Regions from separate parts of the Paraburkholderia caledonica genome, predicted to be linked through region 2. Evidence: riboswitches for the same ligand, from Rfam matches in the RefSeq annotation. Region 2 holds a riboswitch; the other holds the start of a gene.
What was found. A riboswitch is a leader RNA that binds a small molecule or an ion and turns the genes downstream of it on or off. The one in region 2 is predicted to bind manganese.
Positions count from the first base shown of each region.

Region 1: it holds a riboswitch for manganese, as region 2 does, so the genes downstream of both, H281_RS0120510 (TMEM165/GDT1 family protein) here and H281_RS0112520 (sodium:calcium antiporter) in region 2, are expected to answer to the same signal.

Region 1 is NZ_KB911040.1:80,528-95,214, forward strand. It holds gene H281_RS0120455 (MMPL family transporter) at 1-2,451, opposite strand, end outside; gene H281_RS0120460 (LolA family protein) at 2,451-3,131, opposite strand; gene H281_RS0120465 (acyl-CoA thioesterase) at 3,122-3,562, opposite strand; gene H281_RS0120470 (HAL/PAL/TAL family ammonia-lyase) at 3,559-5,172, opposite strand; gene H281_RS0120475 (glycosyltransferase family 2 protein) at 5,159-6,895, opposite strand; gene H281_RS0120480 (AMP-binding protein) at 6,895-8,601, opposite strand; gene H281_RS0120485 (COG4648 family protein) at 8,598-9,266, opposite strand; gene H281_RS0120490 (acyl carrier protein) at 9,266-9,517, opposite strand; gene H281_RS0120495 (phosphopantetheine-binding protein) at 9,520-9,819, opposite strand; gene H281_RS0120500 (lysophospholipid acyltransferase family protein) at 9,794-10,588, opposite strand; gene H281_RS0120505 (beta-ketoacyl synthase chain length factor) at 10,572-11,378, opposite strand; yybP-ykoY riboswitch at 11,898-12,114, shown strand; gene H281_RS0120510 (TMEM165/GDT1 family protein) at 12,126-12,698, shown strand; gene H281_RS0120515 (DUF4136 domain-containing protein) at 12,779-13,489, opposite strand; gene pepN (aminopeptidase N) at 13,746-14,687, shown strand, end outside.
Region 2 is NZ_KB911036.1:589,176-603,862, forward strand. It holds gene H281_RS0112500 (UvrD-helicase domain-containing protein) at 1-852, shown strand, start outside; gene H281_RS0112505 (hypothetical protein) at 1,014-1,583, shown strand; gene H281_RS0112510 (c-type cytochrome) at 1,723-2,631, opposite strand; tRNA gene H281_RS0112515 (tRNA-Arg) at 2,925-3,000, shown strand; yybP-ykoY riboswitch at 3,132-3,312, shown strand; gene H281_RS0112520 (sodium:calcium antiporter) at 3,402-4,412, shown strand; gene H281_RS0112525 (acetyltransferase) at 4,890-5,552, shown strand; gene H281_RS0112530 (acyl carrier protein) at 5,565-5,804, shown strand; gene H281_RS0112535 (AMP-binding protein) at 5,801-7,204, shown strand; gene H281_RS0112540 (LuxE/PaaK family acyltransferase) at 7,183-8,265, shown strand; gene H281_RS0112545 (acyl-CoA reductase) at 8,246-9,463, shown strand; gene H281_RS0112550 (hotdog family protein) at 9,487-9,960, shown strand; gene H281_RS0112555 (GMC family oxidoreductase) at 9,957-11,561, shown strand; gene H281_RS0112560 (gluconate 2-dehydrogenase subunit 3 family protein) at 11,564-11,980, shown strand; gene H281_RS0112565 (SDR family NAD(P)-dependent oxidoreductase) at 11,977-12,741, shown strand; gene H281_RS0112570 (transketolase) at 12,759-13,580, shown strand; gene H281_RS0112575 (transketolase family protein) at 13,597-14,577, shown strand; gene H281_RS0112580 (LbetaH domain-containing protein) at 14,652-14,687, shown strand, end outside.

The DNA of each region.
Region 1 (14,687 bases), on a different contig from region 2:
CGCGAGCAGCACCGAGACCGCAATGCCGAGCGCGAGCGTCGCGCCAAAACTCTTTAACGCAGGCATCGCACTCATGCCGAGCATGCCGAACGACAGCAGCGTGGTGGCGGCCGAAAGCAGCACGCCCGTCCACACCGCGCCGAGATCCGCGTCCGTACGCATGCACCCTTCACGCAGAAAGACGGCGTAGTTCGCGCCGACGCCGAGCACGAGCATAAGCGCCAGCCAGTTGAACAGATTGAGCGGCACACGAGCGTAGCCGAATACCGCCAGCGTGACGCCTACTGCGAGCAGTACGGGCAGCGTCACAGCGATGCCGCCGCGCATGCGGTGTGCGAGCGGCACTTCGTTCGCGGCATGCCCCGAGTCCGGTTGCTTTCGGGCGTAGCGCACGATCAGCAGAATCAGCACCAATGTCAGCGCGCCGCCGAGCCACCAGCCGCTGTCCACGCGATACGCACCGAACAGCTTCGACACGCTCGCGGCCTTGTCGACGAAAGCCACGCCTGGCACTGAACGCGCGGTCGCGATCAAGGCGGCCTCGTTGCGCGATGTCACGCCTTGCGGAATCACGACGGCGGCATACGCCTTCGTCGCCGCATCGACCTGGCCGAGCCACAAATGTCGGTATGGTTGCGACCACGGCGCGGCAAGCCACTGGTCGACGGTCAGAAGAGATTGCGGTTTCGTTTGCGCATTCTTTTCCGCTGCGATCCACGCGTCGGCGACTTCGTCCTTGAAGCCCGCTTGCAGCAACGTGGCGCGCAATGCCGCCGTGTCGTCGAACACATGCTGCGCGAGCAACGCGCGGTCTCTGTTCTGCTGCTGCGCGGACGGCACGAACTGCGCGACCGATTGATAACCGCCCACCCCGTTCGGCGTGCCGCCAAGTGCGTCGAGTTTTGCACCCAGCGCTTCGGCACGCTCCAACACGAGCTCCGGCGTCTCACCGCGCACGACGAAAAACTGCGCGCTGTTGTCGATCCCCACCGCGTTGCGCACCTTGTCCTCTTGCGCGACGAGCGACGGGTCGCGCTGGATCAGCAGATGAACGTCGTCGTCGCTCGTGAGACGCAACCAGCCGGGAATCGCGACGATCAGCAACAGCGCGGCGACGATCCAGGCACGCTTGCCGCCGATCAATCGATGCCATGCGCTCAACAAACGCGCCGAGCGTTCGAAGAGTCGCCGGGGACTGCGCTTCGGCGCGTGCGGCAGCAACGCGGGCAACAGCCACATCACCGAGGCGAACGCCGTCACGATGCCCGCCATCGCAAAACATGCGATCTGCTTGAGCGCGGGAAACGGCACCCACGTGAGAATCGCGTAACCAAGCAGGCTCGTGGCAAGCGCTACGCTCAACGCGGGACGCACCGCACGTGCGCCCCGTCGCGCATCCCAATCGCGCCCGGCACCGAGATAGACGACAAAATACTGGATCGAATAGTCGACAGCTTCGCCGATCAGACTTGCGCCGAATACGAGCGTCAGCAGATGCAACTTGCCGAATACGAGCAGCGTCACCGCAAGCGCGCAGACGATGCCGAGCGCGGTCGAGACGAAGCCGAGCAGGAGCAGACGCGGCGAACGGAACACCCACATCATCAACAACGCGATGCCGATGAGCGACGCGACGCCGATCAGATGCACTTCGCGTTCCGATGCACTGCGCGCCGACTCGGCGTAGAACACGGCGCCGGTTCGTGCGACCGACACGTCAGGGAATGCCTGCTTCAACGCGCTTTCGCCTTGCGACAGCGCCGCGAGCACCGCGTGCTGCGTTTTGGTTTCATAAGCGGAGCCTGGCAAGGTGGCCACGATCAGTACGCTCGTCGCAGTGCCTTGATGCCCGTCTTGATGCGATACCAGCAACCCGTCTTCGAGTTCGAGATTCGATGTGGCGAGTGGCAGATTGCCGAGCCAGTGTTCGAGCCAGCCGAATGGATCGTCGGCGAGCGACGTGGTGAGTCCGCCCCGCACCGGGCTATAGATGCGTTGGGCGAGCGCGTCGCGCAACGCGGCGTCGGGCGCCTTACTGCCCGCGATTGCCGCGCGGTCAGCAGGCGTCAGCAAGCCGAAACGATATGGCAGATACAGCGCCGTAATCTGCGACAGATCGAATGGCGGCAACTCCGCCGTCACCGAAGCGAACGCCCCGCTTTTTTGCAGCGAAGCGCCAAGTTGCTTTGCCGCCGCTTTGGCGTGCGCATCGTCGTGACTGGTGACGAGAAAAACCGTGCGGTCGCCCAGAGCGCTCGCCAGCGTATCGACCGCTTTCTCGGCGACCGGATCTGCCTCAGTTGCCGGCAGCAGCGCAAGCAAATTCGTCTGCAACGGCGACGGTCCGGAAAAACGCCAGCCGCAATACAGCGCCGCGACGAGCGCGAGCAGCAGCCACGCGGCGCGCATGCCCCACGCGTTTTTCGCGGACCTGTGTTGCAGGAGGTCCATCAGGGCGCCCCGAGCAGACTGCGTTCGGCCGCGGCCGGTTCGCTCACCGCCTCGCTCTTGCTGAATTCGAGTTGCGTCGTATCGCCGTTGGCGAGCGCGATACGCAAACTCTGCAGGAAGTCTCCGCCGCTCATCTGCAAGCCTTTGATCGACTGCGCAAGCTGCGGCTGGTTCGGCGTCAGCTGCATGCGCCAGTGCGCGGCGCTGCCCTCGGCCTGCACGTCGAATTGGGAATACAGCGCGGACAGATCGCCGCCGAGCATTGCACGCATCATCTTCGAAACTTGCGCGACGCCGCGCGTGCCTTGCGCGCTGTGCGCCGTGACGCGCTGACCGTTGGCATTGATTTCGGCGACGCCTGCATCGGTGATGACATAAGTGGCTTTGTACGGCGTGTCGATATGCCAGATCACGCCGCGCTCACGCAGGAACAACAAGGATCCGGTACTGACGAGCGGCTGCTTCATCGCGGCCAGCGTCTGCGTTTGCGTGAATTGCGCGCGCACGCCTTTGGCTTGGGCGAGATGCGATGCGACCTGCGAGACCAACGCGGGATTGCCGTCTGTAGACGCGGCACACACCGGCCACGCCGGCATGCTCAACGCGCTGGCCACCGCAAACGAAAACGCACAGGCACGCAGTCCGTTCAACAATCGCACGCCGGAATTCGTTATCGCCATACGCGCTCCAGTTTCTCGAAGACCACCGGCGGCGACACGAACTGCAACTCTTGCGTGGCGGCATCGACCGCCACCTGGATCGTATAGCCCTTGGTGAGCCTCGTCCCCGATTCGCAATCGATAATTTCGTAGCCTATTTTCAGGCGGTTTTCGTGTTCGAGCAGTTGGGTGCGCACGTCGATCTTCTGACCGTACGTAGCCGGGCGAACGTACTTGAGATGCGCTTCGACGATCGGCCACAGATAACCGGACGCCTGCATCTCGCGATAGTCGTAATCGAATGCGCGCAGCAGCGCCGCACGGCCGATCTCGAAGTACTTCAGATAATGGCCGTGCCAGCACACATTCATCGCATCCACGTCGTGGAACGGCACTTCCACCATTGCACTTGCGCTCAGTACCTTGCGGGTCGCGCTTTCCGTCATGCTCATGCTTGCGGCCCTCCGCGATAATCCTGCAACAACCCGCATGCGGCGATGCGCGCGGTCAGCGCGCGCAAATCGTGTTCGAGCGCGCGGTCTTCATCGACGAAAGGCGATTGCGCGCCGACGTTTTCCATGAACGTTCGCAACGCCGCAGGCACCGGCGTCGCGCTGTCGATGCGCAAACGCAAACGCGCGGCCTGAACCGTTGCCAGCGTATGCGCGGCAGCAACCTGCTCGGTCAACTCCAGCACGCGCAAACAGTCGCGCGAGGCGATAGTGCCCATGCTGACCTTGTCCTGATTGTGCGCCTCGGTCGAGCGTGAGAACACGCTTGCGGGCATCGTGTTCTTGAGCGCTTCGCCAGTCCACGCGGACGACGAAATCTGCACGGCCTTGAAGCCGTGATTGATCGCGGCGCGCGCGGGCGCGGCGCCAGTCAGATTGCGCGGCAGGCCATTGTTGAAATTGACGTCGACGAGGAGCGCCAGTTGCCGGTCCATCAGATCGGCGAGATTGGCGACTGCGACCTTCAGCGAATCCATCGCGAATGCGATATGACCGCCGTAGAAGTTGCCGCCGTGCAGTACCCGCTCGTTGTCGGGATCGATCAGCGGGTTGTCGTTTGCGCTGTTCAATTCGTTTTCGATATCGCGACGCACCCAGCTCAACGCATCACGCGCAACGCCGATCACATGTGGCGCGCAGCGGATCGAATAGCGGTCCTGCAAACGGTGGCCGGGCGTATCGTCGCGGCCTTCCAGATCTTCGCGTATCCATGCGGCGGCCTGCGCCTGGCCGGCGTGCGGCTTCACTTCGAAGAGCGTGGCGTCGAAATGCGCGGCGCGGCCGTCGAGCGCGACGGTGCAAAGCGCGGTCAGGCGCGCAGTGAGCCGGGTCAGATGATCCGCGCGAGCGAACGCCAGACACGCGAGGCCGGTCATCACCGCTGTGCCGTTCATCAGTGCGAGGCCTTCTTTCGGCGCGAGCGTAAGCGGCGTTTGTCCGAGTTCGTTCCACACTTCACGCACGTCGCGCAGACGTCCTTCGAACATGACTTCCCGTTCGCCCGCGAGTGCTGCGGCGACATACGAGAGCGGCGTCAGATCGCCGCTCGCACCGACCGAACCTTCAGCGGGAATGCGCGGCAGCACGCGATGATTGACGAGGTCCGCGAGGCGTTCGAGCAATACCGGCCGCACGCCTGAGAAACCATAGGCGAGCGAGTTCAGACGCGCGGCGATGACGGCGAGCGTCTGTGCGTCGTCGAGATATTGGCCCATGCCGCAGCCGTGGTAACGCGTGAGTTGCAGCGGCAACGCTTCGACGAGCTCCATCGGCACGTCCACCACACAGGCGTCGCCGTAACCGGTGTTGACGCCGTAGACCGTCTCGCCCGCGGCAAGATGGCGGCGCAGAAAATCCGCGCCGCGTTGAATACGGGCGCGCCATGCCGGGTCTGCGTTCAACGCAACCGGCGCGCGATGCTGAGCAATCGCGACGACTTCTTCGATACTCAGCTTGCGCCCGCCGATCACGACGCGAGCCGCGTGGCTATCGCCGTTGGAAGCCGCATGCGCGCCGGCATCCGGCGCGTCGATCAGTTCATGTTCGGCCATTCGCGTCTCGCTTGGGGCGAGCCCAGAAATCGAAGAAGTTGAACCATTGATAAGGTGCCTTGCGACAGTAATGTTCGAGACGCACTGCATAACGCTGCGCCCAGGCCGCGAGATGCTGCGTGCGTTCGCGGCGCGGCAATTCGATGCGCTCGGCGAACGGCTCGAAATAAAGACGATAACCGTCGTGTTCTTTCAGACAGAAGAACAGGTAGACCGGACAGCCGAGTGCATGCGCGAGCACATATGGACCTTGCGCGAAAGGCGCAGTCACGCCGAGGAAACGCGCCTCGGTGGTGCGGCCGGCTTCATGCGCAGGCACACGGTCGCCGACGATCACCAGCAACTCGCCCGCGTCGACGCGCTCCTGCATCATCATCGCGGTTTCGGGCCCGAAGTCCGCGACTTCCAGCAGGTGCCGCGTGAACTCGCTATTCGCGGAGGCCAGCACGCTGTTAAAGCGGCGCGCATGTTCGGTATAGACGACTGCCGTGACTTTCGCATACGCGCCCTGTGCGGCGAGCGCACGGGTCATCTCCAGATTGCCGAGATGCGCGCCGATAACCAGCGCGCCCTTGCCGCTCGCAACCAATGCTTCGAACGCCGAAGGATCTTCGAACTGGACGTCCGCATTGTTGACGCGCCCGGACCACGCGGCGAGCTTGTCGAAGCCCGATTGGGCGAATGCGAGCATGTGACGATACGCGGAGAGCCAGCCTGGGCGAGGCGTATCGCCACGCGGTTCGGCCTCGTGCAGACGCCTGAAGTAGTTCGCCGACGCCTCGCGCGCGGCACGTCCCGTCAAAAGGAAATATGCAACGATCGGATGCAGCCACAGCCCGGTGAAGCGGCGGCCGAACAGCTTGCAGCTGAGCGCGAGCAATGACATGCCCAGATGACTGCCACGTTCGGCAATACGCCACCAGTCCTGAGCCTCGGCGCCGCCGCTTTGTTTGCTTCGTGCACCGGCTGGCGCGGCACGCCGTGGCATGAACTTGTGCGCGAGCAGCATCGGCAGACGCGCCAGCATGCCGCACACGAGCCGCGTGTGGCTGCGGCTGATGCGCACGTTGTCCCACAGCACGTCGAAATGCGAAACGCCGTCGCTCGCGTAGGTGACGCGCGTGGGAATCGAGCGGAATGCGGCGCGACGCCAGTAAAGGCGCACGAGAATTTCGATGTCGAAGTCCATGCGCGTGGGCAACTGCACGCTGTCGATCAGATCGCAAGCCAGCGCAAGCGGATACAGGCGAAAGCCGCACATGGAATCGCGAATGGTCAGCGAAAGCGTTTCGATCCACACCCAGACATGCGTCAGATAACGGCCGTAGAGACGCGCTTTCGGCACGCTCTCGTCGTAAACGGGACGGCCGAGAATCACCGCACCCGGTTCGGCGCGCGCCGCTTCGATGAAACGCGGCACGTCGGTGGCGTCGTGCTGGCCGTCGGCGTCGATCTGCAACGCGTGCGTGTAGTGGGCGTCGCGCGCGGCGCGCAACCCCGCCATCACCGCCGCGCCTTTGCCGCCGTTGACGGGCAGGCGCAGTAACGTGAGCTGCGCCGCGTACTCGCTCGCGAGTTCTGCGAGCACCTGCTGGGTGGCCTCGTCGCTGCCGTCGTCGACGACAAAAATCGGCAAGCCGTGCACCGCGAGATGCGCGACGGTCGCACCAATTGCGTCTTTGTGGTTGTAGATCGGGATCACGATGCAGGGAGCGAAGTTCATCATGCGTCCGCCCGATAAACGATCACGCCCGACGCGCATTCGCGCTCGTTCGCCCGGTACGCGAACTGCACGCGCTGACGTGCGGGATCGTGCGCGAGCGTGAGCTTGAGCACCGCGCCCGGCCCAACCGGCGCCATGAACTTCAATCGATCGATCGACGTGAAACCGCGCACGCAAGGCAGTTGCTCCGCGGCCAGACGCATCGCCCAATCGATCTGTACAACGCCCGGCAGAATCGGCAAGCCCGGAAAGTGGCCGGCGAAATGCGTGAGCGTGGCGGGCACGCGCAACTCGTAATGCAGTGTCTCCCCAGTGTCCCCACCGCGCGCTTCGGCCAGCACTTCGACGCCTTCGGCACGCGGCTCGAACGTCGCTGCGACCGCCGAGACCGGCAGCTTGCCACGTGCGTCGAACGGCAACGCGAGACGAAAGCGCCAGTGACGCGGCAACACGACGACATCGAAATAATCGGCGAGATGTCGGCGCAGGGTTTTCGCGAGCAGCACGCGGCCTTCGTCGCGCAATGCTTTATTACCCGCTTCGGTCAACGCGACGACAGCGCCGACGCGCTCACGCACGCCACCCTCGAGCGGCACGATTGCCGCTTGTGTGACATACGGATGCAGCGCGAGTCGCGCTTCCAGTTCCGGCAGCGACACGCGCTTGCCATCGAGCTTCATCACGCGATCGAGGCGGCCTTGCAAACGGAAGCGGCCTTGCTCGTCGAATGCGATCCGGTCGTCGGTGCGATGCCAGCCGTCGTGGTCCAGATGCGGCGAGCGCACGCTGAGCGCACCGTCTTCGTCGCGGCGCACTTCGATGCCGGTCACCGGTTGCCAAGCATCCGTCTGATCCTGGCGGCGCCACGCAATGCCACCGGTCTCAGTGCTGCCATAGATTTCGAGCGGCGCGGCGCCGTAGGCCGCCGCATATTCGTGCGCGGCTTCGAGCGCGAGCGGACCGCCCGACGAGAAAAAAGCGCACGGTGCGGGCGTCAATCCGGCGAAGCCAGGCAGCGCAGGCCAGCGCGATAACTGCGCGGGCGTCGACACGATCACCGCCGCGCCGCACTGCGCGAGTTGCGCTTGCAGATGCAGCGGTTCGATGCTGATCTCACGGTCGAATGCGCGGCCGGCGGCGAGCGGCCACATCACGCGAAACAGCAGACCGTAGATGTGATGATGCGGCACGCTCGCAAGCATCGTCGCGTTGCCAACTAACGTGCCCCACTGCTTTTCGAGCGTATGCACCTCGGCGTTGAACTGCGCGAGCGTTTTGCGAATCGGCTTTGGCCGGCCGCTGCTGCCCGACGTATAGAGCGTGAGCGGTGCTTGCGGGTTGATATGTGTGCCCAGAGCTTGAGCGGCGTCGGCGGCGGCTTGCACATGCGGCGCCAGCGTGGCGTCGGTGAGCACGACGTCGTACGCATCGGCGAGGTCGGCGAGATAGCCGGGCGTCGCGTTCGCCGGAATCACCGGCTCCTTGCCGCATGCGAACAGCGCAAATAAGGCGCAGGCGAAATCGAATGGATCGTCGATACACAATGCGTAGCGTTGCGCGGCCTGCGATTGCACGGCCGCCCGGAGCGTCGCAACGCGCGCGCGAAACGCGGCGCGATCGAGCAGCAAACCGCGATCGCGGCATACGGGCGTAGCGGCAGCCGCTGTACTCAACGGAGTCGACAACAGGTCGTGCAACGCGATCATGCCGCCTCCGAACGTGCTGCGCGCGGCAGCACCACGAGGTAGCGCCATATGACCTCGGCGATCAGCAAAACACCGATCAGCACGTAAGCAATCGCGCCGTTATAGAGCGACCAGCTCGCGCGGCTCCAGTAGAGCGCGGTATAAGCGGAGAAAGCACCGTTCAGCAGAAAAAACACACACCACACCTGAGTAACGCGCCGCGTATGGCGCACTGCGCCCGGTGGCAGATCGGGGTTGCCGAGGCGCGCGAACTTTTCGATCATCGACGGCCCGTGCACGAGCGTCGCGCCGAACGCGATCAGCAGTCCGAGATTGACGAGCGATGGATACAGGCGCAACAACAGCTCGCTGTTGGTCCACACGATTGCCGCCGACGCGCAGCTCAGCAAGCCGACCACCGTCCAGTCGATTGCGGAAAGGCGGCGCAGCGATGTCGCGACCGGGCCGCTGCCGGCCCAGCGCTGCAACCACAGGATCGCGAACAGCATGCAGCCGACATAACGCGGCGTGTCCCAACGCCACGCGCACAGGATCAACGCCGGATAGGCGAGCTTCACCAGCACTTGCACGACTGCCTTGACCCAATGACGCCCGCCGGTGGACGAGGCGCCGGAAGCAGGCGCTTCAGTCGCAGCCGCCGGCGTTCCCGAGCGCACTGCCGGCATCAGCCTTGGGCCGCCAGCAGGGATTCGACAGCACCGATCACGTCGCCGACCGTGCGCACCGACTTGAACTCTTCGGGCTTGATTCGGCGGCCGGTCATTTCCTGCAGCTTGATCGCGAGATCGACAGCGTCGATGCTATCCAGATCGAGGTCTTCGAACAGATGGGCGTCGGGCGTCACGCGCTCGGGCTCGATTGCGAAGTTCTCTTTGAAGATGGCGCGGATGCGTTCAAGAATCTCTGCCTCGGACACGTTTATTCCCCTTTTCTGTTGGTTTCGTTCGCAGCGTGCGCCGCTTCGCGCTGACTCTCGACCAGCGCGGCCAGCGTGCTGATCGAGCGGAAGTGTTCGCGCGTGCGTTCGTCGTTTGCCGCAATGGTCAATTGGTATTGTTTGCGCAGCACGATGCCGATTTCGAGCGCGTCGATCGAATCGAGACCGATGCCGTCGGTATCGAACAACGGCGCGTCGTCGTCGATATCGGCGGGACTCAGGTCTTCCAGATCGAGTGCTTCGATGAGGAGCTGCTTAATTTCCAGTTTTAAAGAATCCATAATCGAACAGGTGCTGAGTAATGTGTGCTTCGACGGCACTCGTCACGCTGCGCGCAGCGAGAGCCGGTGTGGTGTCGTCTGCCTTGAGCTGGTCCACGCCCAATGGTTCCAGCACGTTCACGCGCATGCGGAACGCTCGCGCGGGCACGTGGTACCAGCGCATCTGCTTCGTGAACGCGGGCGGATCGCAATCCATCAGCACAGGCACGATCGGCGCGCCGACCTTCAACGCCATATGCGCGAAACCGCGCGAAAACGCATGCAACCGGTTCGGCGCGGGGCTGCGCGTGCCTTCCGGAAATATGATCATCGTATAGCCCGCGGCCAGCTGCCTCGCGCCGGCCTCGACCAGTTCCGCGGGATCGACATTGCTGACGTATTCCGCCGAGCGCACGATGCCCCAGAAACACGGATTGCTCCAGTGCGCGTTTTTCACGACGCAGCATGCATGCGGCGTGAGCGAGAGCAGCACCATCACGTCCAGATACGTGGGGTGATTCGCTACCACGATGGACGGTGTGCGTGCACGCAACGCATCCACGCCCGACACTTCGAGTTCCATCACGCCGATGCGCTGCAGGACGGCGACAAGCGCCCGGAAGAACCAGTGGATCACGCCCGTCACCGCAAACTGTCGCGACGCGCGATGCGGCCACAGCCACGCGAGCGGAAACACGAGCACAGAAAATAGCACGCCGCAAATGCCGAACACGACGAACGCCATGCCGGTGGCAAAGAGTCGCCAGGCGTAATCAAGCCGCGCAGTCATGCCATCCCCAATGCCAGAGAGCGCCGGCGCCCTGCCAGGCCGCCGGCCTGCCGGTTTCGAGACAGTGCAGCAGCGCCTGGCTTTGCGTGGCGAAGCGCGTTTCCGCTTCGGCGGTATCGGGCGGCTGCGCCGCGCCAGTTGCACCTGTTGCCGCGCTGTGGCCCGGCGCTACGCTTGTTTCAGCCGTCGGGCCGGGGTCGCGCTGGCCGACTGCGCGCGCGGCATCCGGGGCGACAACTGAGGATCGCGCGCACACGAGATGGCCCAACGCGCCTTCGCTGCTCAGCAGAATAGCGATCGCGCCGCCCTGGACTTCGTCTTCGATGGTGCCGTATGCGGGATCTGCGGGCTCGTCCGCGTAGACGAGCAATACCGGCGACGCAGGTTGCGTCGCGAATTGGGCAAAGGCCTCGAGGAGCGCATAGCCGAGCGTTTCGGGCCCGGCGGAGATCGCGCTCGCCGCCGAGCGGTCGCCGCGCGCAATGCCGAACACGCCCGTCATGGCGTTGAGCACCGAGAGGCTGAAGGCGGTCGGCGAGACGGGCTCGCCGGAACTGATCGCGCGGAGGATGTCGGTAGTGCGGCGCAATTCTCCGTGCCGCGAGGCGAACACGACGCGGGCCTCGTCGGCGCCGACACAATCGTGCGCAACCTTCAGCGCGACTCTGGACAGAGTGCTGAGACGCCGCCGCACGATCGGCTCGATAAAGCCGATGTCGGGTGCGGCAGAAGCGGCGGCAGGCCAGCTAGACCAGCGAGCGACCGGAATGGTCCAGTGCGGATCGGGCATATCGGTGTTCGCGCGTAGAAGCAGGGAGAGGTTGAAGCGCCTGACGGAACACGCAGCCTTCATAGCGTATGCGCGCCGCGCGGACCGGCAACTCCAGCCGCGGGTCGATCAGTCTTTTTGTAGGTTCACCGAAATTAACGGCACATCGGCCAGATTATTTAGGTGCCTCTGACAATCGACCTTATAAATTGGCTCCGGCTCCCGCAGTGGCCGGAATCATACTGAAGATTTTCGTTTAAATCAGCCAAAAAAGACGTATCCATCTGTATCCGTGTCGCGATTGCCACGGTGCCGTTCAGGCGATATTAGATTTCGCGGACGTTTCAAGAGACGCTTGGGAATCTACCTATGGCGGTGTGTTTTCCAGTCGGATTGCAGTGTTGCGCGACGCGGCTTACGTTGAAAGTCGCTTGAAACTTTCAATAAACTTTCTGCGAAGGCTGTTGCACTTCAATACATTCATTTTGCCGGCCGATGCAAGGGCCGGCGCTGCGGCCGTCATGCCTCGCCTGCTATAATCCGCCCCTCATTGGGGAGTAGCCGCCCCGCAGCGCGTTCGTCCGGCAAGCAGGCCGGGCTCGTGGGACGCGAACTCGCGGGGGCGCCTGTCAACAGACTTGGCCGTCACGGCCATGGCAGCCGCAGCCTCAGGCCTGGCGAGACCGATGACCCACACCCCGCCGCAATTGGGCCCGGCGTGTCGTGGGTCGTCGCTCGTTCAATCTCGGCCCGGGAATTCAAAACAACGTGATCCACGCTTTTCTCATTTCGACCGGAGCGGTCGCGCTCGCCGAAATCGGCGACAAGACGCAATTGCTGTCGCTCGTGCTTGCCGCGCGTTATCGGAAGCCAGTGCCAATTATTCTGGGCGTGCTGGCGGCGACACTCGTCAATCACGCGGGCGCGGGCGCACTTGGCGCGTGGCTCGGCTCGCTGCTCACGCCGACCGTGATGCGCTGGGCGCTGGCTATTTCGTTCATCGGCATGGGTTTGTGGATTCTCGTGCCCGACAAGCTAGCCGATGACGAGGCCAACACGAACCGCACCCACCTCGGCGTCTTCGGCGCAACTGTCGTGGCATTTTTCCTGGCGGAGATGGGCGACAAGACGCAGATCGCGACGGTGGCGCTGGCCGCGCGGTTTCACGATTTCTTCGGCGTGGTGGCCGGCACCACGCTCGGCATGATGATCGCCAACGTGCCGGCGATCCTGCTCGGCGACCGTTTCGCTCACCGTCTGCCGACCGGCGTCGTGCATGGCATCGCCGCCGTGCTGTTCGTCGTTCTCGGGACAATGGCGTTGTTCGGCGCAGGAATCTGAAGCGAACCGCGCGATCCGGGCGCCAGCCGGATTGCGCGCCGCCCCGCTCACCGCTCCGTCACCGCTCCCTCACCGCTCCGTCACTGCGCGGCTTTCGCGCCGGACGCGGGCGCGGGCGCCATTGCCGATGCCGGGGCAGCGGCGGGCACAGGCGTTTCGTTCGGAGCGCCTGCGCCGGTGCCTAGCGGAATCTTGACCGTACGCACAACGCCATTGCCGAGCGGGAAGTCTGCGAGCGCGCTGCGAGCAAGATACGGCATGGCCCTCACCAGTGACGACTCGCCGCCCGAATTGCGCGCGGTCACGTTGTAGACCTCCTTGCCGGTCGCGCGCTCCGTGATCCGAACACCGAGCAGATGCGTGAAGATCGGATAGCTCTGGTTCACGTATCCGGCGGGAAACGGTCCCCATGGCCCCCACGGATCGTACGGACGCCCCCACCCCCAGTAAGGCGCCGGCCACGGGTTGTAATAGACCGGCTCGGCCACTGTCACCACGTCCGAGCGAATTCCATACGAGAGTCCGACCAGATAGCGCGCCTGCGCGCCGTCCACCTGGCGAAACGCGTGCGTGGCCAGTTCATTGGCGACGATGCGCTCATACGTGGTCAGTTCGAGATTGTTCCGCTGATCGGGTTCGCGCATGAACGCGTAAGTGCGCGTCGCGTCGCCGCCGCTCCAGTCGGAGAACGCGGTGACTTGCGTCGTCACATAAGTCGTGCAGCCGGACAGCAGCACGGTCAGCGCCGCCAGCAGCAGCATGGCGCGGCGCGTCCATCGATTCGTTTTCATGGTCTACCTCGTGAAGCGTTTGGGTCGGCTCGGGTTCGTATTGTACGTAGACCGTAGGCCAGGCCTCACGTTCCGGGCCCCGCCGCGTGGGCCTATGTTTGTCTGGACGGCCGCTCGCGCGCCGGCCTTGCGGCGCGTTGGGAACGGTCGAAAGTTCGCTCCGCACGATTCGCCGAGGCTTTGTACAATGGCTCGACAAGCCCGGCTCACACGCCTTCGTGCGCCGGCCGCTCGAGTCCCATCACTACAGAACGCCATGGCCGATACCGCAACGCCCAATGTGATCCGCCGCGCCGATTATGCGCCGCCCGCTTTCCTGATCGACACCGTCGCACTCGAATTCGACCTGCTGCCGGAACGCACGGTCGTGAAGAACACAATGCGCGTGCGCCGCAATCCGGACGCGTCGCGCGCCGCGCATCTCGAGCTAATGGGCGAACAGCTTGAATTCGTCAGCGCTACGCTCGACGGCCAGCCGTTCGCCAACGCGCATGCGCACGAACACGGGCTGGTCCTCGACAACGTGCCGGAGAAGTTCGAGCTCACGCTCACGAGCATCTGCAATCCGGCCGCAAACACCACGCTCTCCGGCCTGTATGTTTCGAGTGGGAATTTCTTCACGCAGTGCGAGGCCGAAGGCTTTCGCCGCATCACGTACTTCCTCGACCGGCCGGACGTCATGGCCACTTACACGGTGACGCTGCGAGCCAGCAAGGCCGATTACCCCGTGCTGCTGTCCAACGGCAATCTGCTCGAAGAAGGCGATCTGCCGGACGGCCGCCATTTCGCGCGCTGGGAAGATCCGTTCAGAAAGCCGAGCTATCTGTTCGCACTTGTCGCCGGCAAGCTCGTTGCGCTGGAAGAGCGCGTCAAAACGGGTTCGGGCAAGGAGAAGCTGCTGCAGGTATGGGTCGAGCCGCACGATCTCGACAAGACGCGTCACGCAATGGATTCGCTGATTCACTCGATCCGCTGGGACGAGGAGCGCTTCGGGCTCGAACTGGATCTGGACCGCTTCATGATTGTCGCCGTGAGCGACTTCAACATGGGCGCGATGGAGAACAAGGGGCTCAACATCTTCAACACGAAGTATGTGCTGGCGAACCCCGAAACGGCGACCGACAGCGACTTCGCGAATATCGAGGCGGTGGTCGGCCACGAGTATTTTCACAACTGGACCGGCAATCGCGTGACGTGC
Region 2 (14,687 bases):
CCGCGTCGCGGTGTCGGTAACACGACGCTCGAAGCGCTCGGCTCGTTCGCGGGTCAAGCGAAGGTGTCGCTGTTCGAGGCGGTGTACATGGGCGGCATTGAAGCGCGACTGTCGCCGCGTCAGATCGAACCGATGCGCGTGTTCTGCGACTTCATGCAGCGCCTCACCGACCGCGCCGAAAAGGACGCGGCCGGCACGCTGCTCGACGAGTTGATGGACGCGATCCACTACGAAGCGTATCTATACGACGCATTCGACGAACGTCAGGCGCAATCCAAGTGGCAAAACGTCCTGGAGTTCATCGAATGGTTGAAGCGCAAGGGCACGAAGGCGGAGCCCCAAGGCTCGGATGAATCCGCTGGCTCGGGCAACCAGGAGGCAACCGGCTACGACACGGCGGACGGCTTTGGCGACACCGGCAAGAACCTGCTCGGCCTCATCCAGACGGTCGCGTTGATGTCGATGCTCGAAGGCCGCGAGGAAGACCCGGACGCGGTGCGGCTCTCAACCGTGCACGCGTCGAAAGGGCTCGAATATCCGCACGTGTTTCTGGTAGGCGTCGAAGAAGGAATCATGCCGCATAGAGGCGGCGCGGACGACGAGCCGATCGACGACGCGCGCATCGAGGAAGAGCGCCGTCTGATGTATGTCGCGATCACGCGCGCGCAACGCAGTCTGCATCTGAACTGGTGCAAAAAGCGCAAGCGCGCACGGGAGACGGTGGTTTGCGAGCCGTCGCGATTCATTCCCGAAATGCTGCTCGACGACGCGCCGCCGCCGACGCCCGAAGAGGCGCCGATGTCGCCGAAAGACCGGCTCGCGAGTCTCAAGGCGCTGCTGCAGAAGCCTTGAATGCCGTGGTTAGCGCGTGCGTGGCAAGACCCCGCTAACCTCAGGTGCTTCACCGGTTTTTGTGGAAAGGCGCGCTACAGTGGCGCGGCTGCTCGGTCGCATGGTCATGTACCTTCGCGTACCTTTGCGCACCTTCGAGCCTGCCAACTGGAGACCGCCGCATGACCTCGCCGACGCTCGCGCCATACATCCGCGCCCTCGAAGCCTACATCGACGCGAAAGACAACACGCGCGCGCAACGCATGCCGGATGCTTTCGCTTCCGACGCCGAGCTCACCATTTCTCTTGCGACGTCGACAATCACCTTCCCCGCGCGCACGGTCGGCTTGGACGCGATCACGAAGACGCTCGTCACCGATTTCGGCGCGACATACACGCGATGCCGCACGTATTACGTGTGCGACTCGCTGAAGGTGCGCGACGGTGTGATCGATGCGCTGCCGTGGCTCGTGGTGATGCGTGAACCGGCCGCCGGCGCATTGCGCGTGGGCCACGGCGTATATCGCTGGACTTTCGATGAGACGCCCGCTGTCAGCCGCTTTCATATTCACATCGCACGCATGGACGTCGTGCCCGATGCAGATGGCGCGTTGCTCGACGCGTTGCAGGAAGGCTTGAGTTATCCGTGGCTTCCGCCAGCGGAATTGCACGCGCGTTTCACCGAGCTTGCGCGCAGGACGCCGGCGCTCTCGTTTGTCGATGCCTTCGCTCGTCCCGTCGGCGAGCAATAAGGCGGCACGCGCGCAAGAGTCCGTCGAGTATAAAAAATCCCTGCCCGCGTGGTTGCGGTGCAGGGATTGAGTTGTCGGGCAAGCGGCGCGCAATTGTCTTGGCGCGCGACTAATGCGCGCTACTTCGTGTTACTTCCCGTCACTTCGCGGCACTGACCATGTAGTCGACGGCGGCCTTTACGTCGGCGTCCGAGGCGTTCGAGCCGCCTTTGGGCGGCATGGCGCCCTTGCCGTGCAGCGCATAGTTGTAGACGGTGTCCATCGGCTCTTTCAGGCGCGCCGCCCACGCTTCCTTGTCCCCGAACTTGGGCGCGTTGAGCACGCCGGCAGCATGACATGCCTGGCACACCTGCTGGTACAGGGCCTTGCCCGCTTGCGATGCATCCGCGCTTTGCGTGGCGCCCGATGCCGGAGCTGCAGCTTGCGGGACGCTCGCCATTGCCGCCACTGCGGCGGCGGCTTGTGCCGCGCCCGCGTCGGAAGCGCCGGCGGCAGCCGTTGCACCAGAAGCGCCCGCCGCGACAGAAGCGGCCGCTGCGCCCGATGCCGGTTGCGCCGGTTCAGCGAAGCTCGCGCCCGAATTGTTCGCCATGTAGGTCACCGCGCGGGCGATTTCGAAGTCGCTGTAATCGTCCGGGCTCGTGCCGCCGCGTGGCGGCATCGCGCCTTTACCGGCGAGCGCCGTATGCAGCAGCGTGTCGAAGCCTTGGGAGATGCGTGGTGCCCAGTCGGCAGTATTGGTGAACTTGGGTGCGCCTGCCGCGCCGGACGCGTGACAGGTCGAGCACACCGCCTTGTAGACTTCTTCGCCGGTCTTATAGACGCGCGGCGCGTTGGCGTCGCGAATGTCGACCTGAGCGATAGGCTTGATGCGGGCACTGACCTCGGCTTGGGAGAGACTGTCGGTGCCGGCGCCCGTGCGCGTCGAATTGTCGACGTAATAGGCCAGCAGAACGATGATGATGATCGGCACAGCAAACCCGGCGATGACCGCGGCGATGAGCTGTCCTGGGGTTTTGATCGGGGCTCCGTGTGGTGCTTCGCTCATGCTTGTCTCGTCTCCGTGGGTATGTGAGCGGTACAGCGCGACGGCAACTTCTTGTTCTTGATCGGCCACGGACGATTATAGACGCAAGCTTTCGGCGGCGGCGAGGGCCGCGGCGTGCTGTTCAGCAGGCGTTTACCCGCATCGCGCGAAGTCCTGCAAAGGTGCGCGAAACCACGGGAGACGGGCCCGAAGGCCGTCCGGTGGACGGTATGGCGGAAACCGGGTATCCTTTCGGTCTTGCTTTGGCGCCGCATCCGCTCAGTTTGCCGCGCTTTCGCGTTTCTTGTGTCAAAGCGCCCGTAGCTCAATGGATAGAGTACTGCCCTCCGAAGGCAGGGGTTGCTGGTTCGATCCCAGCCGGGCGCGCCAATAACATTGGCTCGGAATCAAGGGTTTAGGCAAACAACGCCTAAGCCCTTTTTTATTTCCAGCGCCCTCAATGTCGCGCCATTCGGCGCCTCATCCCCAGGCTTGTCCGCTGCGCTCACTCCCGCTAGAATCCCCCGGTCACTGGGGAGTAGCCTTCCTTCACGCATCGCATGAAGGAGAGCGCGTCAACATACTTGACCTGACGGGTCATGGCGCGTTCGACCGGGTCGGTTTGGCGAGACCATTGGCGCACTGCTTCGTTCTGGTCGGACGGGTGGCGGTGCGTCATTGGTTCGTCTAACGTCCGACCGCGGAGCCGCTGTGAAATCACGTTGTCCCCTACCCAATTTCCTCCTGCGCCATGCGCCGCGCCGCGCGCTTCCCGTCGACGGGAGCCGTGCATGACCGGTCTTATCATCGAACTGGCTGTCATGCTGGTCGTCATTCTGGTGGCGGCCGAGCTTTTCACCAACGCGCTCGAACATCTCGGCGAGCGCCTCAAAATCTCGGAAGGCGTCACCGGCTCGCTGTTTGCGGCGGTAGGCACTGCGTTGCCGGAGACCTTGGTGCCGCTAATCGCAATCATCGGCGGCACGGCTGATCATGCCGTCAATGAGGAAATCGGTGTCGGCGCGATCCTCGGCGCGCCGCTGATGCTTTCCACGCTGTCCACCTTCCTCATGACGCTCGCGGTCCTGCGTTCGCGCGGCATCGGCGGACGCGTCGCACCCGAACGCTCGGGCTTCACGCGCGACCTCAACTATTTTCTTTTTGCGTTCCTGCTGGCGGCGGCGGCCATGTATGTGCCGCACGAGCAAAGAATCGTCCGCGCGCTGTTCAGCATTGCACTCGTGGGCGTCTACGTCGCCTATGTGGTGGCGACTTTCCGCGCGTCGAACAGTCTCGTGGATGCCGGTCACGGCACGGAGGCGCCGGGCAAGATGATGCTCGCGCGCCTCGGCGTGTCGACCAACCTGGCGACGATCGCCGTCCAGCTCGTGCTCGCCGTCGCCTTGCTGGTGTGGGGCGCCGAAGGTTTCATCCACGGCGTTCGGGGCGTGTCCGAAGCGTTCGGCGTCTCGCCGCTGCTGCTCTCTCTGCTGATCATCCCGATCGCCACCGAACTGCCGGAGAAGGTGAACAGCATCCTGTGGATTCGCCGCGGCAAGGACACGCTGGCGTTCGGCAACATCACCGGTGCAATGGTGTTTCAGGGCACGTTGCTACCGGCGATCGGCATTCTTCTGACGCCGTGGACGCCGCGAATCGAGGTTGTCACGGGCATCGTCATCACGCTAGCCGCGGCGGCGTGGCTGCGCGTCAACGCGCGCGAGCGCGGCGCGCCGGTGTGGGCGCTGCTCGTGTGCGGTGCGCTTTATGTGGCTTATCTGGCGATTACGCTGAGCCGCTAGGCGTTGCGCAGGCGCATGTCTCACGTAGCCCGGCAAATTCCCATGGCGCTGCAGGCGTTTCGGGCACCTCGCCGGGTGTTTTGCACAATGCGGTACGGTCCGCACGGTCTGCGCCGCAGCGTGCGACCAGGAGGGCCACTACAGCTGTCGGCTGTCTCACACAGCCCGGGCGGGCCGCTGCGCGCAGCCCGCCAAGCCCACGCAGCCTTGAACTCACGCAACCCTCGGCGCGCCCGCGCCGAGCCGCCGAGCACCCCCCGCCCAACCCTCCTGCCCCCCGCCTCACGCGTCCCGCAATGCATCGATTTAAAGGCTTTTCCAGTGCTAACTCTTGGAATCGCGAACGAGGGTGCAACGGCATAATTTCGACCATGTTCCATTGGCCTCGGTGCCCATCTGTCAGGTGTTGAGCGGCTCGCCGCATCAACCGCCATACGGGCCGAGACGCCGGCATTCATGTTCGGGTGATTCAAAATCGTGACTCTGAGACTTTTCGTGTACGGCGCCGGCGGCTTCGGCAAAGAAGTGATGGACGTCGCGCGCCGCCAGAACGCGGTGAGCCGGCGCTGGGACCAGATCTGCTTCGTCGACGACATCCGCGAAGAGCGCACGTTCTACGGCACCCAGGTATTGCGCTTCAACGACGCGGAAGTCGCCGGACATCTCGACCAGGCCAAGTTCGTGATCGCCGTGGGCGAGCCGGCAGGCCGCGAAAAGCTCGGCAATAAGCTGCGCGAAGCCGGCGCCCGCCTGGGCCAGGTGATCGACGTCAGCTCGCTCGTCGCCGGCACCGTATCGCTCGGCGAAGGCCTCGTGGTCACGCCGCTGTGCTCCATTTCCAGCGACGCGCAACTTGGCCGCAATGTTTGCGTGAACACCATGTCGATCGTCGGCCATGACGTACAGGTCGGTGAAAACACCGTCGTCTCGTCGATGGTCAACATCGGCGGCGCGTGCGTGATCGGCGCGAACAGCTACCTCGGCATGGGCGCGTTGATCAAGGAGGGCGTGCGCATTGGCTCGAATTCAATCGTCGGCATGGGATCGGTCGTGTACTCCGACATTCCCGACGACGTGATCGCCCTGGGCAACCCCGCGCGCGTTGCCCGTCCTAATACCGACCGCAAGGTCTTCAAGTGAGATTGGCAATAAATGACGAACAGAGATAAATACGATCAGGTGTTCATGGACAGCTTCGCCGTTCCGCGCGACGCGCTGAACGAAGCTTTCGTCTATCAATGCGTGCCGGCGTGGGACTCGGTCGGCCACATGGGCATGATCGCGGCGCTCGAGGATACCTTCGGCATCATGATGGAGACCGACGACATCATCGAATTCGGCTCGTACACCATCGGCGTCGACAAGCTCAAGAAGTACGGCGTAGAGCTATGAACTCCGGGTTCGTTAGCCGGCAATATGCTGAACGCGCAGCGCTCATTACGGAGAGCGGTGTCACGCTCACGTATGCCGAACTGCATCAGGCCGTTGACCGGCTCGCGACCGCGTTGCCTGCAAGGCAACTGCTTTTTATCGTCGGCGGCAACGATCTCCCGACGGTGCTGTGCTATCTCGCGTCGCTCGCGAGCGGCACTGTGCCGCTCCTGTTGAGCAGCGGGCTCGATCAGGTGCAGTTGAATCGCCTGATCGACACCTACGATCCGGCGTACGTCTTCTCTTCGACCGGTGCGGAATACGGCACGCTGGTTCATCAGGAAGGCGCCTACGGTTTGTATCGCCGCGCCGATTCGGCACGCGTCGACCTTCACCCCGACCTCGCGTTGCTGATGACGACGTCGGGCTCCACCGGCTCGCCCAAGCTCGTGCGTCTGAGCGCCGCAAATTTGCGTGCGAATGCGGCGTCGATTGTCGAGTATCTGCACATCACGCACGAAGAGCGGGCGATCACGTCGTTGCCGTTCAACTACTCGTACGGTCTGTCGGTCATCAACAGCCATTTGCTGGCTGGCGCGTCGCTCGTCGTATCGGACCGCTCGCTGATGGACGCCGCGTTCTGGCGACAGATCAACGAGCACGGGGTTACGAGTTTCGCGGGCGTGCCCTATAGCTACGACATTTTGCTGAAGCTGCGTCTGGCGCGAATCAACATGCCGTCGGTACGAACATTGACGCAGGCGGGCGGTCGCATGGACCCGGCGAAGCTCCGCCAGGTCAGCGAAATCTGCCGCGCAAAGGGCATTCGCTTCTTTTCGATGTACGGTCAAACGGAAGCGACCGCGCGCATCGCTTATCTGAACCCCGAAGAAATCGAGCACAAGGCGGGCAGTATCGGCCGCGCGATTCCGGGTGGCCGCCTGTGGCTCGAGAGCGACGACGGACGCACGATCGCTGAGCCCGGCGAAGTGGGCGAACTCGTCTACGCGGGCGGTAATGTGTCGATGGGCTATGCGCAAAAGGCCGCCGATCTCGCGTTGGGCGATCTGAACGGCGGCACGCTGCGCACCGGCGATCTCGCGCGGATCGACGAAGACGGCTGTCTCTTCATCGAAGGGCGCCGTCATCGCTTCCTGAAAATACTGGGCTTGCGAATCTCGCTCGATGCGGTCGAGCAGATCGCCGCCGACAAAGGCTTCGCCTGCGCCGCAAAGGGTACCGACGAGCAACTGGTCATTCACGTAGTGGACAAGCCTGATTTCGTCGCAGACGAATTCAGGACCGCCATGGCGAAGTCGCTTGGACTTCATCCTTCAGTCGTCGCCGTGAGCCGCTTGCCGGAACTGCCGCGCCTACCCACAGGAAAGGTTGACTATCAATGTCTGACCCAATTGTCCTGAGCGACGTCCCGCAATGGCCGGTGTTCGCGCTTCCGAAGGCGGACAAAGAGCCTGCGCTGCTGGACGAACTGCAGCGCCTCACGCGGCTGCACTACGAAGGCTGTCCGCAATACCGCGCGATTGTCGACAAGCTCGGTGCGAAGCGCCAAGCGGCCACGTTGGAAGAACTTCCGTTTCTGCCCGTGCGGCTCTTCAAGCACGAGCAATTGCTTAGTGTGCCCAGAAGCGAAGTCATCAAGACGATGACATCGTCGGGCACGAGCGGCCAGAACGTGTCGCAGATCTTTCTCGACAAGCAGACGTCGGCGCTTCAGGTCAAAGTGCTGTCGCGCATCGTCGGCGACTTCATTGGGCCGAAGCGTCTGCCGATGCTCGTGATCGACTGCCGCGCGACGGTCGCCGACCGCTATCGTTTTTCCGCGCGCACTGCCGGCATTCTCGGCTTTTCGATCTTCGGGCGCGATGTCGAATATGCGTTGAACGACGACATGTCGCTCAATCTCGAAGCGACGCGGCGCTTCCTCGACAAGCACCGGGATCAGCCCGTGTTGTTGTTCGGCTTTACGTTCATCGTCTGGCAGCATCTCGTTGAGGCGCTCGAAGCCTGCGGCGAGACGCTGCCTCTCGAACGCGGCATTCTGATTCATGGCGGCGGCTGGAAGCAGCTTCAATCGAAGGCAGTCAGTGCCGATGAATTCAAGCGCCGCCTGCAAAACGTTGCCGGTGTTGCGCGTGTGCACAACTACTACGGTATGGTCGAGCAAACCGGTTCGATCTTCGTCGAATGCGAGCACGGGCATTTGCATGCGTCGTCGTGGTCGGACGTGATCATTCGCGATCCGCTCGATTTCAGCGCGCTGCCACCGGGCAAGCCGGGCTTGATCCAGTTGTTGTCGGTTATTCCGCACAGCTATCCGGGCCACTCGCTGCTAAGCGAGGATCAAGGAGAGATTGTCGGTGTCGACGATTGCGCATGCGGTCGCCACGGCACCTATTTCAAGGTGCACGGCCGGATTCAGAACGCCGAGACGAGAGGTTGCAGTGATACGTATTCCCGATGAGATTCAGGGCAAGACCACGATTCTGGTCGGCCGTCGGTACGAGATCTCGAATGCGCCCGCGCCGGTGTTCGACGCCGCACGCGTGGAGTTTCTCGCCGATCTGTCGCGCGCGTTGCTGGCCCGTGCCGAAACGCGGTCGCTGCCAGACGTCGTCAGCTTCGCTTATTGGTGCCGTCGTGCGAAACTGACGCAGCTTGCCACGAAGTTTGGTTCGCGCGACGAAGTTCGCATGGGCCTCGGCTTGTCGTTTCATGTGTGCCCGTCGAACGTGCCGGTGAACTTCGCCTTTTCGCTCGCGTTCGGCCTGCTGTCGGGCAACACCTGCGTGCTGCGTTTGCCGTCGCGAGCGTCCGCCACCGCAGAAGTTCTCGTCGAAGCAATCGGAGATTTGTTGAAGGACGAGCGGCACGCTGCGCTGTCCGATTGCATACTGCTGACTCGCTTTGAGCGCGACGATCTGCTGAACCGCTTCTGGCTCTCCGTCGCCGATGCGCGGCTCGTGTGGGGCGGCGACCAGACCGTCGAGCATATGCGTGCTCTGCCAAGCCGCCCGCGCTCGCGCGAGGTCGCGTTTTCCGACCGCTATTCGTTGTGTGTGATGGAACCGCAAGCCGTGTTGTCTCTCGACGACGAAGGTTTGCGCACGCTTTGCCATCAGATGTTCAACGACTTGTATCTGATGGATCAGGCCGCGTGTTCGTCCCCGCAACTCGTCGCATGGGTAGGATCGCAAGACGCCGTTGAAGCCGCGAAAGAGCGGCTTTGGCCCGCGCTCGTCAAACACGTTGCCCAGCGCTATACGCCGGAGCCCGTGCAGGTGATGGACAAATACGTGCAGGCTTGCCGCCACGCATTCGACAACGAGCAGGTCGTTGCGATCCGTCAGCATGGCAATCTGCTGTATCGCGTGGAGTTGTCGGCGGTCGCGGCGGATCAGGACGAATGCCGCGGTTACTTCGGCACCATTCACGAAGTCACGCTCGCGTCGCTCGACAAGCTCGCGCCGATCGTGAACGAACGCTATCAGACGCTCACCTACTTTGGCGTCGACAAGACGCAGTTGCAGGATCTCGTCGTCTCGCGGCGGCTGCGTGGCATCGACCGCGTCGTGCCGATCGGGCGCGCGCTGGATATGAATATCGTATGGGATGGCTACGACGTTGTCGCGAGCCTCTCGCGCGTCGTAGACATTCAATGACGCATTGGACACCCGAGGAACAGATGGACAAGTTCAGTCTCAATTGCATCGAGCTGCAGGAATACCCGCCGAATCGCTATCCCTTCCTAATGATCGACCACGTCGATGAAGTCATGCCCGGCAAATACGCGCGCGGCTATAAAAGCCTGACAATGAACGAGTGGTACTTCCCGGTTCATTTTCCCGGTGGCCCGAATATGCCCGGCGCGCTTCAGCTGGAAGCGCTCGCGCAGATGCTCGCCGTGGCGATCACCACGCTGCCCGGTCTCAAGGGCAAGGTGACGCACGCGTTGCAGCACACCGTACGTTATCGCAAGGAAGTTCTGCCCGGCAAAAAGTTTGAAATCGATACCGAAGTGTTGTCGTGGAACCGCGGCATCTGCAAGGGGCGCGGCGTGGCGAAGGTCGACGGCGAAATCGCCCGCGAAGCGGACATGCTCATCACGATTCCGGAAATCCTCGAACAATATCTGCCGAAGAAGAAATCGCCGGTATGAAAGAAGTTGCGGACATCGTGATCATCGGCTCCGGAGCGAGCGGCGCCGCCGCTGCCTGGAGTTTGAGCCGCGATCGCTCGTTGCGCATCGTGTGCCTCGAGCAGGGCTCCGTCACGAAGCCATCCGATTACCCGTCGACGTCCGTCGACTGGGAATTGAGCCGTTCGGGCGCGTATAGCTCGAATCCATCGGTGCGCCGCAGCGCGGCTGACTATCCGATCGACGATTCCGCATCTCCTATATCCATTGCCAACTTCAACGGCTTTGGCGGCAGCACCATTCTGTATTCGGCGCATTTTCCGCGCTTTCATCCGTCGGATTTTCGTACGCGCACACTCGACGGCGTCGGCGACGACTGGCCGCTCAGCTTCGAGGAACTGAAGCCGTTCTTCACCGAAAACGAGCGAATGATGGGCGTGGCCGGACTCGTCGGCGATCCCGCGAATCCGGACTACGAGTCGCTGCTGCCGCCCATACCGCTCGGCCCGATGGGTCGAACAATGGCCGCCGCATTCAATGAACTCGGCTGGCACTGGTGGCCGTCGTACAGCGCGATCAATACGCACCGGCACGGCAATCGCGGCGCGTGCGTGAATCTCGGTCCTTGCAATACCGGTTGCGCACAGGGCGCGAAAGCCAGCGTGGATGTCACGTATTGGCCGGTTGCGCGCCAGCAGGGTGTCGAAGTGAGGACACAATGCCGCGCCCGCGAAATCACGCTCGATGCGCGCGGACAAGCAGACGGTGTGCTTTATATGGACGCCGATGGCGTCGAGCATCGGCTGAACGCGCGTGTGGTCGTGGTGGCCTGCAGCGGCGTCGGCACGCCGCGCCTGTTGCTCAACTCCAGGTCGAGCGCATTTCCCGATGGGCTGCTGAACGATAACGGTCTGGTCGGCCGGAATCTGATGCTGCATCCGCTGGCTTACACCGAAGCCGTGTTCGACCACGACGTGCAATCGAGTATTGGACCGCACGGCTGCTGCATTCTGAGCCAGCAGTTCTACGAGAGCGCAGCGGAGCGCGACTTCGTGCGCGGCTACACGATGCAAGTGTTGCGCGGTGCGCCGCCGGTCGAGACCGCGGTGTCCGGCTATTTCATGCGGCAAGTGCCGCTCGGCGCCGAGCATCATGCGAAGTTCAACCGGCTCTTTAACCGGACCGCCGGTATCGCAATCATTACCGAAGATCTGCCAGAGCCGGAGAATCGCGTGGAACTCGATCCGGACCGTTGCGATTCGAGCGGCATGCCGGGCGTGAAAGTGTTTTACAAGCTGGGTGACAACACGAGCCGCATGCTCAAGCACGGCATTGAAATGAGCAAGCAGGTGTTCGCGGCAGCGGGTGCGAAAGTCATGTCTTCTTTTGCGCCGGTGAAGAATACCGGCTGGCATTTGATGGGCACCGCTCGAATGGGCGACGATCCGGCCACGTCGGTCGTGAACAAATTCGGCCAGGCGCATGCGGTGAAGAACCTGTTCATCGTCGACAGCAGTATCTTCGTAACGGCGGGTGCGGTGAATCCCGTAGCGACGGCCCAGGCGTTGACGCTGATGGCCTGCGATCATCTGCAGCGCAATCTACACACACTGGTGGCATGAACATGATCGAACTTGTTCTCGACACCATGCTTCCGGGCGACGCCGCGTTGGGCATGCCTCGCGCTTCCACGCTCGATTTCGAGGGCTACCAACTGCGTCATCGCGTGACAGATCAGGTAGACGCGTTTCTGAAAATGCTCGCGAACGTCGCGCACGAAAAGTTCGGTCAGCCGTTCGACGCGCTCGACGCAGGTCAGCGGCTCGCGGCGATCAACGGCTGCAAGCTCGTCGATGTACGTCTCTTTTCTGCCTTCGTGACTCATGTGATGCGCGCCTATTACACCGAGCGCCGCGTGCTCGCGCAGCTTTCGGCCGGCGCTGTGCCGCCGTTTCCCGCAGGCAATGAAATAGCCGCCGACGACTGGACGATTCTCGAACCCGTCTATCTGCGCGGTCAGATCTGGCGTAACGCCGAATGAACAGGCAAGAACCTTCGATGTTGCTAAAAGACAAGCTCGCGGTGATTACCGGCGCCAATCGGGGCATCGGCCGCGCGATTACCGAAACCTTCGCCGCGCAAGGCGCAAGCGTGATCGCTTGCCTGCGCGAAGTGAGCGACGAGAAACAGCAATGGCTTGCGTCGCTCGCCCAGCAGCATGGCGTGACGGCGCACGCAGTCAGCGTCGACCTCGCCGATGAAGCGTCGGTGAAAGCCGCCGTCCGCCAGATCGCGAGCCTCGCGCCTCGCATCGACGTACTGGTGAACAATGCCGGCGTGGCGAGCGGCGCGATCTTCCAGATGACGTCGATGACAGAATTGCGCCGTCTCTTCGAGATCAACTTCTTCAGCCAGATTCTGCTGACGCAAGGACTCGCGCGCTCGATGGCGCGACACAAGGCCGGCTCCATCATCAACATCGCATCCACGGCCGCGATGGTCGCCGATCCGGGCACGCTCGCCTATGGATCGAGCAAGGCTGCGTTCGCACGCGCCACGCAAAGCATGGCCACGGAACTCGGCGCGGCGGGCATTCGCGTGAATGCGATTGCACCCGGCGTGACGCGCACCGACATGTACGACCAGATGTCCGAAGCTGCCCGTGAAAAGTTGATTGCTTCGTCGGCGCTCAAGCGCGCGATCGAACCTCAGGACGTTGCCAACATGGCGCTGTTCCTCGCATCAGATCTGTCCGCCAGTGTGACCGGGCAGATCATGCGGGTGGACGGCGGCATGGTATGAATTCAGGACGAGACACTATGAACTACTCCGACATCGAGCGCATGGCTTTGCTGATGCGCCAGAAAATCCTCGAGGTGAGCCACCACTGCAATCTGAGCGCCCACCTGGGCGGCGGGTTGTCGATGGTGGAGATCATGGCCACGCTGTATGCAAGGCAGTTGCGCTACGACCGTGCGAATCCGCGCTGGCCGGAACGCGACCGCTTTATTCTCAGCAAGGGTCACGGCGTACTCGGTTATTTTTCGGCGCTGCGAGCGGCCGACATTATCGACGACGCGGTGTTCAACACTTTTCAGACCAACGACAGTCATCTGATTGCTCATCCGGTCATGAACATGGATCTCGGTATCGAGTCTTCGAATGGCAGCCTCGGGCAGGGTCTTTCGATGGCGATCGGCATCGCGCTCGCGGCCAAAAAGAAGAAGCAGCCGTTCAAAACATACGTGCTGCTCGGCGACGGCGAATGCAACGAAGGTTCGGTGTGGGAAGCGATCATGTCGGCCGCGCAATTGCGCCTCGACAATCTGGTGGCGATGGTCGACTACAACAAACTGCAAAGCGACGGCGAAGCGGGCCAGATTATGGACCTGGGCGACCTCGCGGATAAATTCCGCAGCTTCCGCTGGGACGTGCATGAAGTAGACGGACACGACATCGCGCAACTGGTAGCCGCTTTCGAGGCGCCCAAGGTTGCCGACCGGCCGCGCGTGCTGGTCGCGCATACGGTAAAGGGAAAGGGCATCTCCTTCATGGAGAACAACAATGAATGGCACCATAACCGGCTGACCAAGACCAACTACGATCTTGCGCTCGCCGAGTTGAGCGTCATGGCGGACTGAACGGAGACCGAATCAAATGCTGGAAATCAACGCAAGCAATGCGCGTCAATGGTCGCGGCTCGGTTCGCGCGGCGTGTTCGGTCTCGCGGCTTTGTCGATTGGCGAGACGCATGACGATCTGATGCTGATGTCCGCCGACCTCGGCAACTCGTCGGGTCTGGATCGCTTCAAGAAAGCGTATCCCGAGAAGTTTCTGAACATCGGCATTGCCGAGCAGAACTTGGTGGGCGTTGCCGCCGGCCTCGCGAAGGAAGGCTACAACGTCTTCGCGACGTCGTTCGCACCGTTCATTTCGATGCGTGCGGCCGAGCAGATTCGCATGAATCTCGGCTACATGGAGATGAACGTAAAAGCCGTGGCGATTGGCAGCGGCGTATCGATGGCATTTCTCGGCAATTCGCACTACGGCATCGAAGACGCGGCTGTAATGCGCTCGATTCCGAATATGACGGTGGTGTGCCCGGCCGATTGCGCGGAGATCATCAAGACCGTGCAAGCGGCCGCCGATTTCAAAGGCCCGATGTATATCCGGTTGACGGGCGCAGTCAACAATCCGCCCGTCTATACCGAGGACTACGATTTCCGCATTGGCCGCGCGATCACGCTGCGCCGCGGTTCGGACGTGACGATCATCGCGAACGGCACGATGGTGCACGAATCGCTCGAAGCTGCGAAGCTGCTCGAAGCGCAAGGCATGTCGGTCGGAGTGATCAACATGCATACGTTAAAGCCATTGGACACCGGGGCTATCGACGCAGCAATGGCAAGTTCAAAAGTGCTCGTCACCGTCGAGGAGCATTCGGTGATCGGCGGTCTTGGCAGCGCGGTCGCCGAATACAAGGCGTCGAAAAGAGCGGCGCCGCCGCAACTGATTCTCGGCTTGCCGGACCGCTTCGAGAAGGCAGGCGAGTATCGCTACATGCTTGAGAAAACCGGGCTGGTCGCGGAGAAAATCGCCGCGCGTATCTCGGCGTTTGCAGCTGAGTCCGGCGACTGATTGACACGAAGCCCGGCATATATGCCGGGCTTTTTTTCTATCCGGCACTTCTAACCCGAAGAAAGACAAAACATATGAACGTCGTGACATCGGACGACAGCATCGGCATC